One region of the Streptomyces sp. WMMC500 genome, then DNA from elsewhere that is predicted to be linked to it. Evidence: riboswitches for the same ligand, from Rfam matches in the RefSeq annotation. Region 1 holds a riboswitch; each other region holds the start of a gene.
What was found. Region 1 has a riboswitch for cyclic di-AMP ahead of O7599_RS10365 (LysM peptidoglycan-binding domain-containing protein). Riboswitches for the same ligand answer to the same signal wherever they lie in the genome.
Positions count from the first base shown of each region.

Region 1 (5,550 bases):
ACGTGCCGGCGCCCGGCGTGGGCGACGCGCCGGTCTCGACGGCGGGCATGCCCGCCGCCTGCGGTGGCACGAGCGTGGTGCCGCCGCTGAGGAGCAGGGCGAGGACGGCGAGGAGGACGGCGCCGCGCAGCAGCCGGTTGGGTGTAGTCATGACCATGACATCTCCGAGGTTCGAAATATCGAACTCTGTTCGTAATGCTGAGCGGAGCGTAGGATTGCCGCTTCTCACCGTCAAGCCCGGCGCCGGGGGTGTGACCCCCCGGGAGCTATTGACGTGGCCATTACACGAGGAGCAGTATGGGAGCGCTCCCATTTTCCTCGCCACGTGCCCACGCCCGCATGCCCCCACCCCCGGCAGGTGATCCACGGTGACCCACCCCCCACTCCGCCGCACGCCCGCACTGGCGCTCCTCGTCCTGACCGCGCTTCTCGCGGCCCTGCTCTCGGCCGGTACGGGGGCCGAGGCCGCGGCCGACACGACCGGCGGGCGCGCCCAGCCCGTCGTCTACGAAGCCGAGGACGGCTTGCTGAACGGCACGGTCGTCGAGTCCGCCGCCCCCGGCTACTCCGGCACCGGCTACGTCGCCGGCTTCGACGCCGCCGAGGACTCCGTCACCGTCACCGTCCCCGACGGCCCGGCCGGGCTCCACGACCTCGCGATCCGCTACCGCGCCCCGTACGGCCAGAAGGTCGCGTCGCTGGAGCTCAACGGCGAGGGCGCGGGCGACGTCACCCTCGCCGCCACCGACACCTTCGGCACCGTGGCCGCAGGCAGGGTGATGCTGGGGGAGGGCGCCGACACGATCACGATCGTGAACAACTGGGGCTGGTACGAGATCGACGCCCTCAGCCTCAGCCCGAGCGAGCCCCGCCCGCCGCACCAGGTCTCCGGCGTCCCCGTCGACCCGCGGGCCACCCCCGAGGCCCGGGCGCTGCTGAGTGACCTCACCGCGGGCTACGGCCGGCACATCCTCAGCGGCCAGCAGGACGCGGCATCCGTCCGCTGGGTGGAGGAGAACGTCGGCCGCGCCCCGGCCGTGGCCGGGCACGACATGATGGACTACTCGCCCAGCCGCGTCGAGCGCGGCACCACGTCCACCGAGGTCGAGAACGCCCTCGCCTGGCACGAGCGGGGCGGCATCACCACGTTCGTCTGGCACTGGAACGCCCCCGCGGGCCTCATCGACCAGCCGGGCAAGGAGTGGTGGCGCGGCTTCTACACCGACGCGACGACCTTCGACGTGGCCGCGGCGCTCGCCGACCCGCAGTCCGCGGAGTACGCGCTGCTGCTGCGCGACATCGACGCCATCGCGGCAGAGCTGAAGCGGCTGCAGGACGCGGGCGTCCCGGTGCTCTGGCGCCCGCTGCACGAAGCCGAGGGCGGCTGGTTCTGGTGGGGAGCCAAGGGCCCCGGGCCGGCCAAGGAGCTGTGGCGGCTGATGTACGAGCGCATGACCGGCCACCACGGGCTGCACAACCTCGTCTGGGTGTGGAACTCCGTCGACCCGGCCTGGTACCCCGGCGACGACGTCGTCGACGTCGTCAGCGCCGACACCTACCCGCCGATCGGCGACCACGGCCCCGCCGCCGGCACGTACGACAGGCTGGTGGACCTCGTCGGCGACAAGAAGCTCGTCGCCCTGACCGAGACGGGCTCCATCCCCGACCCGGACCTGCTGGAGGCGTACGAGGCGGACTGGAGCTGGTTCACGACCTGGAGCGGCGAGTTCATCGACGACGGCGAGCACAACCCGCTGCCGTTCCTCAGGAGGGTGTACGAGCACGAGTACGTCATCACCCTCGACGAACTGGCCGACTGGCGTGCCCGAGACGGAGAGCGCCGGTGAGTTCACCGGCGCTCTCCGGTTTTCTCAGTACGGCCCGAACACGTTGTCGATCGACCCGTACCGGTCGGCGGCGTAGTTGCACGCGGCGGTGATGTTGGCCACCGGGTCGTAGCTGTCGGTCGAGGTGCCCGGCACGTGGTAGGCCTCGAAGGTGGGAGCGATGACCTGGAGCAGGCCCTTGGAGGGCGTGCCGTTCACGGCGTTGATGTCCCAGTTGTTGATGGCCTGAGGGTCGCCCCCGGACTCACGCATGATGTTGCGGTGAATACCCTCGTAGGTCCCGGGGATGCCGTGCTCGGCCATGACGTCGAGCGACTCCCTGATCCAGCCGTCGAGGTTGTCCGGGTAGCTCGTGACGGACGCGGTGGCGGCCTTCGTGCCCGAGTCGGATTCCTTCGACTCGCCCGTGTCGGCCTTGCCGCCGAGCGCGAGTTCCAGGCCCGGGAGGATGAAGTCCGGGTTGTCGCCGACGGCCTCGCGGTTGTCTTCGTACAGCTTCTCCCAGCCGCCGGGCACGCCTTGCTTGTCGGCGATCTTCGCCAGGGAGTCTCCCGCGACCACGGCATACGTGGTCGCCTCGGCCTTGGCGGCCCCCGCGGCGGTGGCCTCGGCGCGTACGCCGGTCTGGTGGGCGGACTGCGGGGCCGGTCCGGCGGCGGAGGCCGCGGACGCGCCGATCAGCGGGACGGCGATCGCGACGCCGCTGACACCGGCGAATGTGACACCACGGCTGATCAGTCGCAGCTTGGGACGGCGGTGCTTACCTTTTGCAGGCATGGGTGTTTCTCCTCCTGCGCCTGCGAGGTGAGCTGTCGGGTTCGGGCAGGAGCTGCCCGGCCGCACGACGGTGCGACTTCACCCCAAGCCGTTCCGGAATCCGGACCGGCGACTTACCTATGGGTCCCCCGCTCCTGCCGTGTGTGATTAGGGAACGGTTCCGGGTGGCGGCAGGATTCGGCGTCCACCCGGCTGGCGGAGACTTAAGCATGTCTTTTCGGTCCGGACAAGCCGCGGAACTCGTCTGGTCAATACGAGACCGGCTCAGGGACCTGTTGAGTGCCGCTGCCGGAATCGAAGAGGCGCGCAACTCGCGTGCGGAATAAGGATTCTGTGAAATCCGCCGCCGGTGCGCCGCGGCCAAACGTGATTCGTGTCACCGGACTCAGGAGCCCGATCGGGGCGAATCGATCAAATGGTACGTAGCGGCATGACGGAATGTCCGATAAGTTCCGTTGGTTCTTGGGTATGCGGCAGCCGGCGTTCGCAGGGACAGTCGATCCCGGCACGGGCGGGAATTCGCCGATCCGAAGAGGGAACCGCTCGCCTGTGGGAGAACGGGGCGTCAACTGGCCGAAGAAAACAACGTCTTTGGAGTCGCTGCCTTTGGATTGCAGGCGCAGGGTGAGCAGTTGACCGCGAGGCCCCCGCGGGCGACGACGGCGCCGCAAACGCCAGGCCCGGCCCCGGCGGCATCTCCCGGATCCCCGCGAACCTTTTCGGCGGCGGCGGCGACCCACTCACAGCACCGCCCCCACTTCCTCCCGGAAAGGTGTCCATCGTGATCACTCGACGCGTCTCCGCCGCGGGACGCAGCCTGCGCAGGGTCCTGGTCGCCGCGACCGCCGCCGCCGTGGGCGCCACCCTCCTCATCGCGGCTCCCGCCACGGCACGCGAGTCCGCGGCCCCGGCCCCGGCCCCGGCCCCGGAGCAGTGGAATCCGCCGGCCCACCTCGTGCAGCCGCTGGCCGAGGTCTGGAGCCACATGGAGGACACGTACGGGAACCTCTACGGCTTCCGCAACTACGGCTGGGACCAACTGATGGCCAACGGCGACGGCAGTATCCACTACTGCGTCCGCTGGGAGTCGAGCGTCCCCGTCACCGCCGCGCAGCGGGACGACGTGCACGAGTCCCTGGAGAAGCAGTACAACAAGTGGATCGACTCGGTCGCCGGCTTCGACGACTTTCCGTACCAGGACGTGGACGTGAAGGTCGTCGGCTGGGCGGTGGCCGACCGCTCGACGCTGCAGTGGCAGGACGACTCCGTCGACATCTACGCCGGCGTGCTGGACGGCGCCGGCGCCCCGCAGTGCGCGCCGGACTGCGGCCGCTTCTTCCACCAGGACGGCGACTACTCCCGGTGCCCGGGCGGCGAAGCGCGCCACTACGACCAGTCGCTGTGGCTGACCGAGGGCTTCGGCGGCGGCGCGGGCGGCGACTGGGGGCAGCGGATGGGCCGCGGCTACTTCATGGACGCCGTCGGGCGTGACCAGGAGAACATCCACATCCTCCTGCACGAGATGGGGCACACCTGGGGCCTCGACGACTTCTACGACTGGACCCCCACCGGCGTCGGCGGCTTCCTCATGAAGGCCGGAAGCGCCTCGCAGATCACCGAGTTCGACACGTGGATGCTGCGGGACTTCTGGCGCCACCTCAAGAGCCGCTACGGCAGGTGAGGCCGGCCGGCGCGAGCCGGCGCCCGGTCGCCGTGACCGGCCGCCCCCGCCGCCACGTGCGGGGGCGGCCGGCGCGGCGCCTCGACGTACTCCTCGCCGGCCGCGGCGTGCGTCCGCGGGGTCAGCGGCGGGCCCAGAAGCCGCACCCGTGGTCGGCCGCGAAGGGCGTGGGGGCGATGTCGGTGCCGGACAGCCCGAGCACGGAGGGCTCCCCGCCGGCACCCGCCGGGCGCCACTCGGGCAGGCCGGGGCGGTTCGGGTCGCCGTGGCGGGCGAAGGCGGTCCAGTAGCCGACCATCGCGGCGCTCAGCCTCTCCGGACCGGGCTCCGCCCAGGGCACGTCGAACAGGTAGGGCACGTCGGAGCCGTGGTGGGCGCCGAAGGGGAACCCGTCGATCACCTCGCCGCTGTCCTCGGTCAGCTCGTACGCGTAGACCGGGGCGTACCGGGCCGCAACCGCGGCGGTGGCCAGCGTCGGGCAGGCGCCGATCCGGCCGCCCCAGTCGGTGAGCACGCTCGCCAGCGTCAGGACGGGGCTGGGATGGCCGTCGGCAGGGTAGCGCTCCAGCACGGCCGCGCCGTCGGCGCCGAAGGTCTCGGCCACGACGCCGGCGTACCGTTCGGCGGTGAGCCGGTTGCCGGACAGGTCGTACTCGTACGGCACGAAGGAGCGCATCTCGTCGCGGGTGCTCCCGATCAGCAGCGGGATCCCGGCGGCCGAGCCGCGCCGCAGGGCCGTGCCCGGCTGCCGCGGCAGGGAGGGCGTGCCGGCGACCGGCCCCCAGGCGTCGTCGGCGAGTGTTCCGGTGACCGGTGCACCGACGCCCTCCAGGGTGCCGAGCAGGTCGGCAACCGGGGCCCGGCGCAGGCAGGCCGCGGCGTCCGCGGCGTCGGCACAACCCACCTCACGGGTCGCCCGTGCGCCCTTCGCGTCGGCGGCCGCCTTGGTCATGACCGGGTTGGCGCACGCGCCGCTCTGCACGACAGCGCGCTGGAACAGGCCACGGGAGGCCGGGGAGGCCAGGTGGGCGCAGACGCTGCGGGCACCGGCCGACTGTCCGGCCAGCGTGACGCGCGCGGGATCGCCGCCGAACGCCGCGGCGTTGCGCCGCACCCACGTCAGCGCCCGGGTCTGGTCCATCAGGCCGTAGTTGCCGGAGACGGCGCCCTCGGTGTCCAGCGCCGGCTGGGAGAGGAACCCCAGTGCGCCGAGGCGGTAGTTGACGCTGACCACGATCACGTCAC
Region 1 covers NZ_CP114905.1:2,554,689-2,560,238, reverse strand. The annotation lists gene O7599_RS10375 (glycoside hydrolase family 43 protein) at 1-151, opposite strand, end outside; gene O7599_RS10370 (glycosyl hydrolase) at 369-1,847, shown strand; gene O7599_RS10365 (LysM peptidoglycan-binding domain-containing protein) at 1,872-2,624, opposite strand; cyclic di-AMP (ydaO/yuaA leader) riboswitch at 2,628-2,817, opposite strand; gene O7599_RS10360 (hypothetical protein) at 3,406-4,305, shown strand; gene O7599_RS10355 (carboxylesterase family protein) at 4,427-5,550, opposite strand, start outside.

Region 2 (5,550 bases), 1.3 Mb from region 1:
CACGCGGAGGCGCGGCAACTGCTCACCGACACCCGGCTGGTCAAGGACATCGGCGCCTGGCGGCTGTGGCAGACCGGCGCGGTCACGGCGGAGTGGCCGCTGATCGGGATGGTCGACCCGGGCCGGTCGATGTTCACGGTCGACGGCGCCGAGCACCGGCGGCTGCGCACCAAGACGGCGCAGGCCATCACGCCGCGGCGGCTCGACGCGCTGCGGCCGGTGGTCGAGCGGGTGACCGCCGAGCTGCTGGACTCCCTTCAGGCCGCGGCGGCGGAAGGCGACGGGGTGGTCGACCTCAAGGAGGTCTTCGCGCAGCCGCTGCCGATGCGCGTGGTGTGCGCGCTGATGGGCGTCCCGGAATCGGAGATACCGCGTCAGATGCGGCTGTGGAGGGCCTTCTTCTCCATGCTCACGCCGCAGGACGAGCGGCTCGCGGTGATGGCGGAGCTGGACCGCGTGTTCACGGACATGGTGCGGCAGAAGACCGCGAACCCCGCCGACGACCTCACCAGCGCGCTGATCCTCGCCGACGAGGGCGGTGAGCCGCTGACCGAGGAAGAGGTCGTCGGCAACCTGAAGTCGATGATCGCGGCCGGGCACGAGACCACGATCACGCTCCTGCTCACCACCGTGCGCGGGCTGCTGACCCACCCCGAGCAGCTCGGCATGGTCCGGGAGGGGAAGGTGACGTGGGAGACGGCGATCGAGGAGGCGCTGCGCTACGACCCGCCCGTGACCCACCTGCTGATGCGGTTCGCGACGGAGGACATCGAGATCGCCGGCACGGTGATCGAGAAGGGCGAGGGCGTCGTCATCTCGTACCGCGCGATCGGGCGCGACGCCGGGCACCACGGGGCGGACGTGGACGCCTTCGACGTGACCCGGGCGACGCCGATCCGGCACATGACCTTCGGGCACGGGCCGCACATCTGTCCCGGCGCGGCGCTGTCGCGGCTGGAGGCGGCGGTGGCGCTGCCGGCGCTCTTCGCCCGGTTCCCGGAGCTGCGGCCGGCGGTGCCGTTGGCGGAGATCCGTAACCTGCCGGTGCTGACGCAGAACGACCTGGAGTCCTTCCCCGTACGGCTCGTCTGACGCCGGGGGCCGGGGGCAGGGCCGGTGTCCGCCGGTCGTGCCTCTGCCCTGCCCGCCGTCCTCCTTCCGTCTCCCCTCCGTCCCCAGCCTGGGCTCCCGCCCGTCACCCGGTCCGTAACCCGCCTGGCCCCGCCCGGTCGCCGTCCTGCCCGGGACGCGGAAACCTGAGGGGACGACGGCAAGGGCCCGCGTGTCGGCCGCACAGGAAGGGCAGCGCAGGAAGGCAAGCGCAGGAGAGGGCAGGTGCAGCCGGTGCGGGAGGACGGCGGGCAGGGCGGCGACCGGCTGGGCGGCGACCGGCGTGGCGGCGGCCGGCGGCGCGGCGACCGGCGGGGCAGCGGCGGTACGGACGGGGGCGGGCGCCGCCTGTTCCGGAAGAAGGCCGGCCCGTACGCCGAAGGCCCCGCCGACCGCGACGACAGCCCGGCGCTGGAGCTGCCGGCCCGGCCGCCCTCGCGGGCCGACGTGGCCAGCACCGGCGAGCGGCGCGTGGGATGGGCGCTGCGCTGGCTGCCGGCGATGCTGATCCTCATCGGTGCGGTGTTCTACTGGGTCACGCCGGAGGGCCTGACCTCGTCCCCGTTCTTCGAGTCCGCGCCGCTGGTCGCCGCGGGGCTGCTGTCGCTGCGCGCGACCGTGCTCACCGCCGTGATCGCGATCATCGTCAACGTCGTGCTGGAGATCGGCAACGGCACGGCGGACTACAGCGAGTCCATCATCGAGATGATCTCGCAGTGCGTGATCGGCGGCCTGGCCATCGGCATGAACGTCCTGATCATGCGCAACTACCGGCGGCTGACCTCCGCCCGCCACGTCGCCGTCGCCGCCCAGCGCGCCGTGCTGCCGAACCCGCCGGCCGGCTTCGGCCCCCTTCTGGTCGCCGCCCGCTACCGGGCCGCCGACGCCGACGCCCGGATCGGCGGGGACCTCTACGCCGTGCAGGAGAGCCCGTACGGCGTGCGCTGCATCGTCGGCGACGTACGCGGCAAGGGGCTGGAGGCGGTGGAGTCCGTGGCCGTCGTCATCGGCGCCTTCCGGGAGGCGGCCGAGGAGGAGCCGGGGCTCGCCGGGGTGGCGCGGCGGCTGGAGCGCGCGCTGCAGCGCCAGGAGACGGGGCGCAGCGGTCTCGACCGGGTGGAGGGGTTCACGACGGCGGTGCTGGCGCAGGTCGACCGCGACTGCGGCAGGCTGCGGCTGCTCAACCGCGGCCATCCGGCACCCATGCTGCTGGGTGCCGACGGCGCGGCGCGCATGCTGCACCCGCGCGAGCACGCGCTGCCGCTGGGCATGGGCGAACTGGGCACGTGGCCGGACGAGCTGCTGGAGGTGCCGTTCCCGCCGGGCTCCGCCCTCGTCCTGTTCACCGACGGCGTGACGGAGGCGCGGAACAAGGCGGGCGTCTTCTACGACCCGCTGACCCGGCTGGGCGGTCAGGTCTTCGACGGCCCGCATGAGGTGCTGGACACTCTCCTGGACGACGTGACCCGCTACACCGGCGGACGGGTCGCGGACGACATGGCGCTGTTCTCCCTCGCCCGCTCCCGTACCCCGTCCGGCACGCCGCCGGCCCCGCCCTCGCATGCACACGCTCCGTAGTGGAACAGCGCCCCTCCGCATAACAACTGATGCACGATCAGCTAACGACCGGACCTCACTCCGTGTAGCCGGCGCGTCAAGTTGTCCGTTTCCGCTGGTACATGCCCGGATCGTCCGCGGCAAAGCACAACTGAATAACGGGAACGACTTGGAATCGAACGCCGTCGTCCGCTAGCGTGCGGTAACGCAGCGCGGTCGTCACTGCCGCCGCAAGAGGCGGCACCGTGCGCCGTCGCCGAATCCCGCACGCGAAACAACTGCAGCAACGGCAACACCTAGGGAACCGGGGAACCACCACCTTGGGGTGAATCGGGCCAACCTCCGCGAGGAGGCGGCCCGTAGGAGACCTTCCTGCTCCGAACCCGTCAGCTAACCCGGTAGGCGAGAAGGAAGGAAAGGAGTACGCCTTCGTGGCGTCCTACAGGCCTGGGCCTGGCTACGGCCATGGCTATGACGATTACGGCTACGACGGCTATGCGCCCGCCGGCAGCGCCCCCGAGGGATACGCGCCGGTCGGCTACGCCGCCGAAGAGCCGGTCTACGCCGCCGGAGAACCGGTCTACGCCGCCGAAGAGCCGGTCGACGAAGTCTTCCCCGAGGACGGCCTTCCCTCCCGCGGCCGCCGGCGCCTCCCCCGGCAGCGCGGCGGCAGCATGGCGCGCAGCGGCGCCGTACTCGGCGTAGGCGTCTTCGCCGCCGTCGGCGCGGGCAGCATGGCCACGGCGCAGGAGAAGCCGCCGGTCGCGATATCCATGCCCGACCAGGTCGACGCCGTCACGAGCGAGATCAGCGCCCAACTCCCGGACGCGGAGAGCCTGCCGGGCGTCGGCGAGCTGATACCGAGCAAGGAAGAGCCCGTCTCCGACGACACCGTCGTCACCACCGCACCGCTCACCCAGGTCAGCTACGCCAGCGACACCGGCTCCGGCACCGCGACCCCGGCCGCCGACTCCGGCGAGGCCCTGCGGGCGCGCATCCTTCAGCAGGCCGACCAGCAGCAGGCGGAGGCCGACGCTGCGGCCCGCGCCGCCGCCGAGGCCGAGGCCGCCAAGCAGGCGGCCGAGGAGGCCGCCGAGGCGAAGGCGGCGGAAGAGGAGCGCCAGCGCCGTATCGAGGAGGAGCGCCGCCGCAAGGCGGAAGAGGAGGCCCGCCGCAAGGCGGAGGCCGAGCGCCTCGCCAAGCTCGCCGCGAGCTACGTCGCCCCCCTCGCCAACTACACCCTCACCTCGACGTTCGGCGAGTCCGGCGACATGTGGGCCGCGGGCCACACGGGCCAGGACTTCGCCGCCTCCACCGGCACCCCGGTCAAGGCCGTGCACGGCGGCACCATCACCGAGGCCGGCTGGGCCGGCTCGTACGGCTACCGCATCGTCCTCACGCTCGAGGACGGCACCGAGATCTGGTACTGCCACCTGTCCTCCATCATCCAGTCCTCCGGCGAGGTCACGACCGCCGACGTCATCGGGCGCGTGGGCGCCACGGGCAACGTCACCGGCCCGCACCTGCACCTGGAGGTCCGACCCGGCGGCGGGGACGCAGTGGACCCGCTCGCCTGGCTGCGCAACAACGGCGCCCCGGTCTGACCGGGCGGCGGGCCCGGCAGCCCGGCCTTGCGGGCCGGGATCACCCCGCCCGCCCGACGGACCGCAAGCCCCCATAAACCCCTTCCCCACGTCTCCGGCGTGCCCGTACGCACCTTCCCCCGTGGCGTCCGGGCGCGCACCGAGACCGCCGGCGGCCCTGGTGGCCGACCCCCCGACACCAGGGCCGTCGGCCTTTTCCCGGGACCTACTCCCCGGGACCGCAGAGACAGAACGGATGCCCGGCCGGGTCGGCGAACACCGGGCAGCTCCCGCCTTCTTCGGAGAGCCGCGTGGCCCCGAGCCGCAGCGCCAGCTCGCCCGCCGCGGCCGAGTCGTCGACGCCGAAGCAGATGTGCATCTGCTGGGGATACGCGCGCTCGAAGTCGGGCCAGAGCGGCGGCCGGTAGCCCGGCACCTCCTCGAATGCCAGCCGTGGAAAGCTGTCCTCGTCCTTGGCGATCACCATCCAGTCGTCGCGAATGACCCGCATGCCGAGCAACCGCGTGTAGAAGTCGGCAAGCTCGCGGGCGTCGGCGCAGTCGAGCACGATGTTCCTGACGTAGGCGTCCATGGCGCCACCCTGCCACGCGGCCCTGAAAACCCCGTGAGACGCCGTGCCGCGCCCGGCTCAGCGGCTCACGCGGCAGCAGCGCCGGTGGACGTACTGCCCCCGGCGGCGATCTCGCCCAGGGCGGCGCGGATCGTGTGGAGCATCCGCTGGGGCCGCTCGAAGACGTCGCTCGCGGCGAACCGCAGCATCCGCCGGACGTCGGGACAGCGCCCCAGGTCGTTGAAGCGCTCGACGTCGGCCAGATGAGCGGACCGGCTGCCGTGGAAGCCGTACCCCTCGATCTCCACGACGAGCCCCGCCACCGGGAAGAAGAAGTCCACCCGTATCCGCCGGCCGTTGGGCGCGGTGAAGGGCACCTGGCTGAGCGGCCGCAACCCGGCGTCGTACATCCGCAGCCGCGCCACCGTCTCCGCGGGCGACCCGGACCGAGGGTCGACGAGCGCCAGCCGCCGCCGCGCCGCGACCACACCCCGCCGCTGCCCGGCCCCGGCAACGGCTTCGGACACCGCATGCAGATCGGTCACCTGCTCCCGCCACCGCCGCGGCAGCTCACCACCGGGACCCCACGGCCGCCGCGTCAACGCCGACTCCACGGCAACCAGCGCCGCGTCCCGCTCCGCCGTACGCAGCAGGTCGACCAGAGTCCGCACGGCGCTGGTCACCCGCAACCCGGCGACGGTGACGATCTCCTCGCCACTCACCGCGGTC
Region 2 covers NZ_CP114905.1:3,841,856-3,847,405, reverse strand. The annotation lists gene O7599_RS16335 (cytochrome P450) at 1-1,092, shown strand, start outside; gene O7599_RS16330 (PP2C family protein-serine/threonine phosphatase) at 1,336-2,688, shown strand; cyclic di-AMP (ydaO/yuaA leader) riboswitch at 2,912-3,087, shown strand; gene O7599_RS16325 (M23 family metallopeptidase) at 3,099-4,271, shown strand; gene O7599_RS16320 (VOC family protein) at 4,477-4,842, opposite strand; gene O7599_RS16315 (hypothetical protein) at 4,908-5,550, opposite strand, start outside.
Region 2: another riboswitch for cyclic di-AMP. It lies ahead of O7599_RS16325 (M23 family metallopeptidase); the one in region 1 lies ahead of O7599_RS10365 (LysM peptidoglycan-binding domain-containing protein).

Region 3 (5,550 bases), 570 kb from region 1:
CCGCCCTGGGCACCGCCCGCGGCCCGGGTGATGTTGCGGGCCATGCCGCCGAAGACGATGTTGTGGAACGGGAACACCGACCACCAGTAGGCGTGGCCGAGTAGCCCGCGGGGGTGGAACAGCGCGCGCTGCCGGTAGCGGGTGCGTCCGTCGACGTCCTGCTCGGCGTACATCTCCAGCCACGCCAGCCCCGGCATCCGCATCTCCGCCCGGAGCCGCAGCAGGTGCCCGGGCTCGATCTCCTCGACGCGCCAGAAGTCCAGCGAGTCGCCGACCCGCAGCCGCTCGGCGTCGCGCCGGCCGCGGCGCAGGCCGACGCCGCCGGCGAACCGGTCGAGCCGGCCCCTGACCGCCCAGGCGAGGGGGAAGGAGTACCAGCCGTTCTCGCCGCCGATGCCCTCGATCACCTTCCACAGCCGTTCCGGGGACACGCCGACGGAAAGCTGCCGGTCGTCCTCGTACAGGCTGCCGCCCGCCCAGTCGGGGTCGGTGGGCAGCGGGTCGCTGGGGGCGCCGGGCACGGCGGCGGACGACCAGCGGGTGGGCACGCGGGCTTCGCCCACCCGGCGCAGCGCCAGGGCCAGCGCCTCGTCGAAGGACAGCGGCCGGCCGGGGAGGTCGGGCACGTACCGGGCGATGTCGTGCTCCTGGCAGACGACCTCGTGGCGCAGCGACTCCGTGAGGGGCCGGGCGATGGCGGCGGGCACGGGGGTGACGAGCCCGATCCAGTGGCTGGACAACCCCGGCGTGAGCACCGGCACCGGCACGACGAGCCGCTTCCGCAGCCCGGCCGTCTCGGCGTACCTGCTCATCATCTGCCGGTAGCTCACGATGTCGGGACCGCCGATGTCGAAGGCCCGGTCCACGTCCCGCGGCATGGTGGCGGAGCCGACCAGATAGCGCAGCACGTCGCGGACGCCGATGGGCTGGATGCGGGTGTGCACCCATCTGGGGGTGACCATGACCGGCAACCGCTCGGTCAGATAGCGCAGCATCTCGAACGAGGCCGACCCGGAACCGATCACGATGGCCGCCCGCAGCACGGTGGCGGGCACGGGCCCGTCCAGGAAGATCCGCCCGACCTCGGCGCGGGAACGCAGGTGCGGGGAGAGCTCCCGCTCCGGTACGCCCCGGGGCGTGAGCCCGCCGAGGTACACGATCCGGCGCACGCCCGCGGCGTGCGCCTGCCGGGCGAAGACATGCGCGGCGCGCCGGTCGGTCTCCTCGAACCCGGCACCGGAGCCGAGGGCGTGCACCAGGTAGTACGCGACGTCGATCCCGCGCATCGCCGCCGCCGTCGACTCCTCGTCCGTGACGTCCCCGCGCACGACCTCGGCTTCGCCGGCCCAGGGGTGGTCGCGGAGCTTGTCGGGTGAACGGGCCAGACACCGCACGCGGTGGCCGGCCTCCAGCAGCTCCGGCACCAGACGCCCGCCGAGGTACCCGGACGCCCCGGTGACCAGGCAGGTCAGCGGGGCCCGGGCAGGCTGACGCTCACGGCCGTCAGGACGAGGGCTCGACACCACTCCATGGTCACGGCGGCCGGGGTGCCGCGCGACCGCACGGGTCTTCCGGGGGACCCGGGGCCTTCCTATGGGAGCCAGTCATGTCGGCCGATCATGACGCGCAGTGCTCTTTGTCAGAGCGGAGGGGGCAAATCAGCGCTTGCCCGGGTCCGGCGGCTGCGCCAGGTCAACTCCCCGCGACGCGGAGTCAATTATTCCGCGAGAACGCGCGACAACCTTGTCATCGAACACACGATCCCCCTAGCGTGCTGCCCGTTCGAGAGGCGAACATCCGCTGCGCGCCGGACCGCCGAATCCTGCCCCCGGCGCCGCGGGCCCTGCCATCAGCTCTCACCGCCGGGCAGGAGCGGGGGACCCACGGGTCCGGCCACCGCCGGACCACGCCGTCCCTCAGGACGGCTCGGGGTGAGGCCCGCCGAAGCCGGCGGCCGGGCATCTCCAGCCCGAACCCGACAGCTCACCTCGCAGGCGTCCGGAGAAAGAGGCCCGTCAGATGTCATCACCTCACGGCCGCCACCGAGCGCGCCGCGCCCCCAGCGGCGCCCGCAAGCTCGCCACCCGCGCCTCGGCGGCGGGCGCCACCCTCGCGCTGCCCGTCATCGGCGCGTCCACCGCCTTCGCCGGGGAAGACACCACGTACATCGTCGCCTCGGGCGACACCCTCTCCGTCATAGCAGCGGAGCAGGACGTCGACGGCGGCTGGAAGACGCTGTACGAGAACAACAGATCCGTCATCGGCGACGACCCGGACCTGATCGCCCCCGGCATGGAACTCTCCCTCGACGGCCCCGCCGCCGGCTCAGCCGGCGGATCCGCCACCGACGCCGACAACGCCTCGTACGGCACCGACACCGCCGCGGACGAGCCGACCGCCGTCATGCCCGTCGACGGCAGCACCCCGACGGCGGGCTACGAGGCGTCCGGCGCGCACTGGGAGAACGGCCACACCGGCCAGGACTGGTCGGTGCCCGTGGGCACGACGGTCAAGGCCGCGGCCAAGGGAACCGTCGTCGAGGCCGGCTGGGACGAGTCCTTCGGCTACCAGATCGTCATCAAGCACGGCGACCAGGACTACACCCACTACGCCCACCTCTCCCAGATCGACGTCTCCGTGGGCGCCACCACGGGCATGGGCGAGGCCATCGCCAAGTCCGGCGCCACCGGCAACGTCACGGGCCCGCACCTGCACTTCGAGGTCCGCACGACACCGGAGTACGGCTCGGCGAAAGACCCGGTCGCCTGGCTGAAAAACCACGGCGTGACCGTCTCGAACCCCGCCTGACCCCCACCACCCGCCCCGTGTGCCCCGTCCACCCCCGGCCGGGGCACACGGCCGATCAGCCGCAGTGTCCCAGCCGCCCCAGAACCCCCCGGCGCTGCAGGTCCCGGATGCGCACGGCCACGGGCCGAGTTGGCCGTGGCCAGCAGTTCGGTTGGGCCGCGCACGGGCAGGCACGGCGACGAAGTCGTGACTGCTCACGTGGCCGTGCAGTCCTGCGGTGCGCAGGAGGAGAGCGCCGAACAAGTCGTCATCTCAGGTGGTTGGGTGCGTGGCGATCCGGAATCGTTCAGCTACTCGGCGACGCTCGTGATGAACGTGTTGATCTCGGCGGTGAGGTTGCGCATGCCCTCCCCCGCTGCGTGCACCGTGGTGGTCTCGAACTGCCATTCCTCCGAGGGTGCCCGGTCGTGGATCCCCCAGGTCAGTCTGACGTGGCCACCAGCGTGGTGTTCCGCCGAGAGAGTCAGGTCGTAGCAGAGGGAGTGCCACGTGCGCGCTCCCTTCCAGCCCCGGAAGTCCTCGGCAAGTGAGGCGAGGAAGGTGTCGAGACCGTCGCCGTCCCAGGTCTCCACCGTGGTCTCGACACTTCCCCAGGGTCCGCGGGCCCTGATGAGGAAGTCGAGTGTCAGTTCGTCCTCGTACCGCCGGGTTGGCTCCGAGAGGAGCAGGCGTGCCGGCCCGGAGTCCCCCACCTGGACCACGGGGCGGCCTGAATCGTCGTAGTCGATCACGCGATCAGGTTAGAAGACCGGGTTCGGCAGCCGTCGTGCTGCCGGCTGGGCCGCATCGGACGTAGCCGCTGAGGTCACGCTCACCTGGGACCACGACGGCATCGCCCCGATCGCCAGACCGAGCGCATCGCCGACGCCACCACCCAGGACGAGATCGACGCGCGCGTCTTCGCCATCGTCACCGACTTCTTTCCGTGCTGAGTGGCGATCTTCCTGCACTGCCCGGCAGTCGCCTTGAACTTCGCCAGCCTCTTCGGGTCCGCATGGAGCTTCTGCCAAACCTCCCGTCCGCTCCCCGGAAGCGGCGGTGTAGCAGCGCACCGCCGCGTACTCCGCCGCGAGCACCGCGACCCCGCTGCCGTGGCAGCAGCTCGGTGACGTCGTTGTGGTGGCCGCCGATGAGGGCAACCGCAAGTGGGGTGCCGTGCCCGTCGGTGATCAGGGTGGCGCTTGGCCCCGGTCCGGCCCCGGTCGACCGGCGACGGCCCGGTGTGGCTCCACCTTTGAGGGGCCGAATTTGGCTGCTATCCACCACCGCCCGCGACCAGTCCATCGTGCGGCAGCATTCAGCTCCGCGAGGAGCCCGCGGCAGACGTTCCCGGGGAATGTCGCTGAACAGCACAGAGGGGATCCCGCACAGCACCTTCCGGTCCCGTATCGGTCTACGGCCTGGATGGCGAAATCGGCGCTCCCGCCGTGGCAGCAGCGGTTCGATCCGCACCCCACAGCACATCCGACACGATTCCCCGCAGCGGCCCGGCCTCCGGGCTCGACGCGCCCTGCCGTCACTCCACGGTCGCATCCCCCATCAGCCCGGCGGTGGAGCGTGGTTCAGTCCTCGGAGTGACTCGTCGCGCGGCTACCGCTGCGATCGTCCTTGCTGGAGAGATCAGCCACCAGCCTGTCGAAACCAAGGAGTCACATGCAGCCCCTCTTGCACGTCGAGGACGCGGCTGCGGCTGGGGCCGGCCGGCTCCGGTCGGCATGGCGGGCAGCCCACGAGCCCGTCGCCGGTGTCTCCCGTCGGCTGCAGCTCACCGCCTACGCAGTGCCGCTGGTCGTCTCACCCTCGAGCCTTTGGCGACTCCCGGCGGTTCTCAACGACGGAATCAGCCTCGGTGAGCGGATATATGTCCCCTCCCTGTCGATCCTCTCCGAGGTTCTGGCGTTCACCGCAATCGGCCTGATCGCCCGTTGGGGCGAGGTCTTCCCCCGCTGGATCCCACTCCTGCGCGGGCGGCAGGTCCCGACCTGGGCCGCGGTCCTCCCGGCCGGCATCGGGGCCGTGATGCTGACGCTCCTGTTCACCGTGCTGGTGCCCATCAATGACATGAGGGGCACCACGATCCGAGGCGACGACGTTTCCGCCGACGCCCCGACCGAGGCCGGCGGCTGGGAACTCGCTTGGTTCTACGCGTGCTACACGCCGCTGATCTTGTGGGGGCCGCTCCTGGCCCTGCTGACCGTTGCGTACTACAAGCGCCGCCGCAGAGCCGGCACGCCTGCCGCGGCGTGAGCGTCGGACGTCACCCCGCTCATTCTGTGAGAGGTTCTCACGCGGTTGCGGAGGACGGCATGGGTCGGCCCCGGCCGGTGGCGTGATGCCGCGGGTTCCGGGGCCGTGTTGGTGCGTGGGTGAGGCGCGTCAGGCGGCGGGGAACTCGTTCGCCTTGACCGCCGCCACGAAGGACCGCCAGGCGTCGCCAGTGAAGACGAGGGCGGGGCCGTGGGGGTCCTTGGAGTCGCGTACGGGGACGGTGGGGTGGCCGTCGGCGATCTCGATGCAGCTCCCGTTGTTCCCCCCGCTGTAGCTGGACTTACGCCACGACGTCAGTGTCGACGCCACGGCGATGACGTTGTCACGCATTGCGGAACTCCTCTGCTGCCGCCCGTAGGAGAGCGATGGATTCAAACGGAGGCAGTGCGTCCCCCAGCGCGAGCGTGTAGGACGTGACGCACGCCGCAACCCGCGCCGGATCATCCAGCAACTGCCCCACGTGCACTCCCTCAA
Region 3 covers NZ_CP114905.1:3,123,081-3,128,630, forward strand. The annotation lists gene O7599_RS12905 (SDR family oxidoreductase) at 1-1,523, opposite strand, end outside; cyclic di-AMP (ydaO/yuaA leader) riboswitch at 1,848-2,011, shown strand; gene O7599_RS12910 (M23 family metallopeptidase) at 2,020-2,808, shown strand; gene O7599_RS12915 (DUF6228 family protein) at 3,099-3,539, opposite strand; gene O7599_RS12920 (hypothetical protein) at 3,549-3,758, opposite strand; partial or broken gene O7599_RS12925 (IS5/IS1182 family transposase) at 3,901-4,291, opposite strand; gene O7599_RS12930 (hypothetical protein) at 4,462-5,055, shown strand; gene O7599_RS12935 (DUF397 domain-containing protein) at 5,185-5,406, opposite strand; gene O7599_RS12940 (helix-turn-helix transcriptional regulator) at 5,399-5,550, opposite strand, start outside.
Region 3: another riboswitch for cyclic di-AMP. It lies ahead of O7599_RS12910 (M23 family metallopeptidase); the one in region 1 lies ahead of O7599_RS10365 (LysM peptidoglycan-binding domain-containing protein).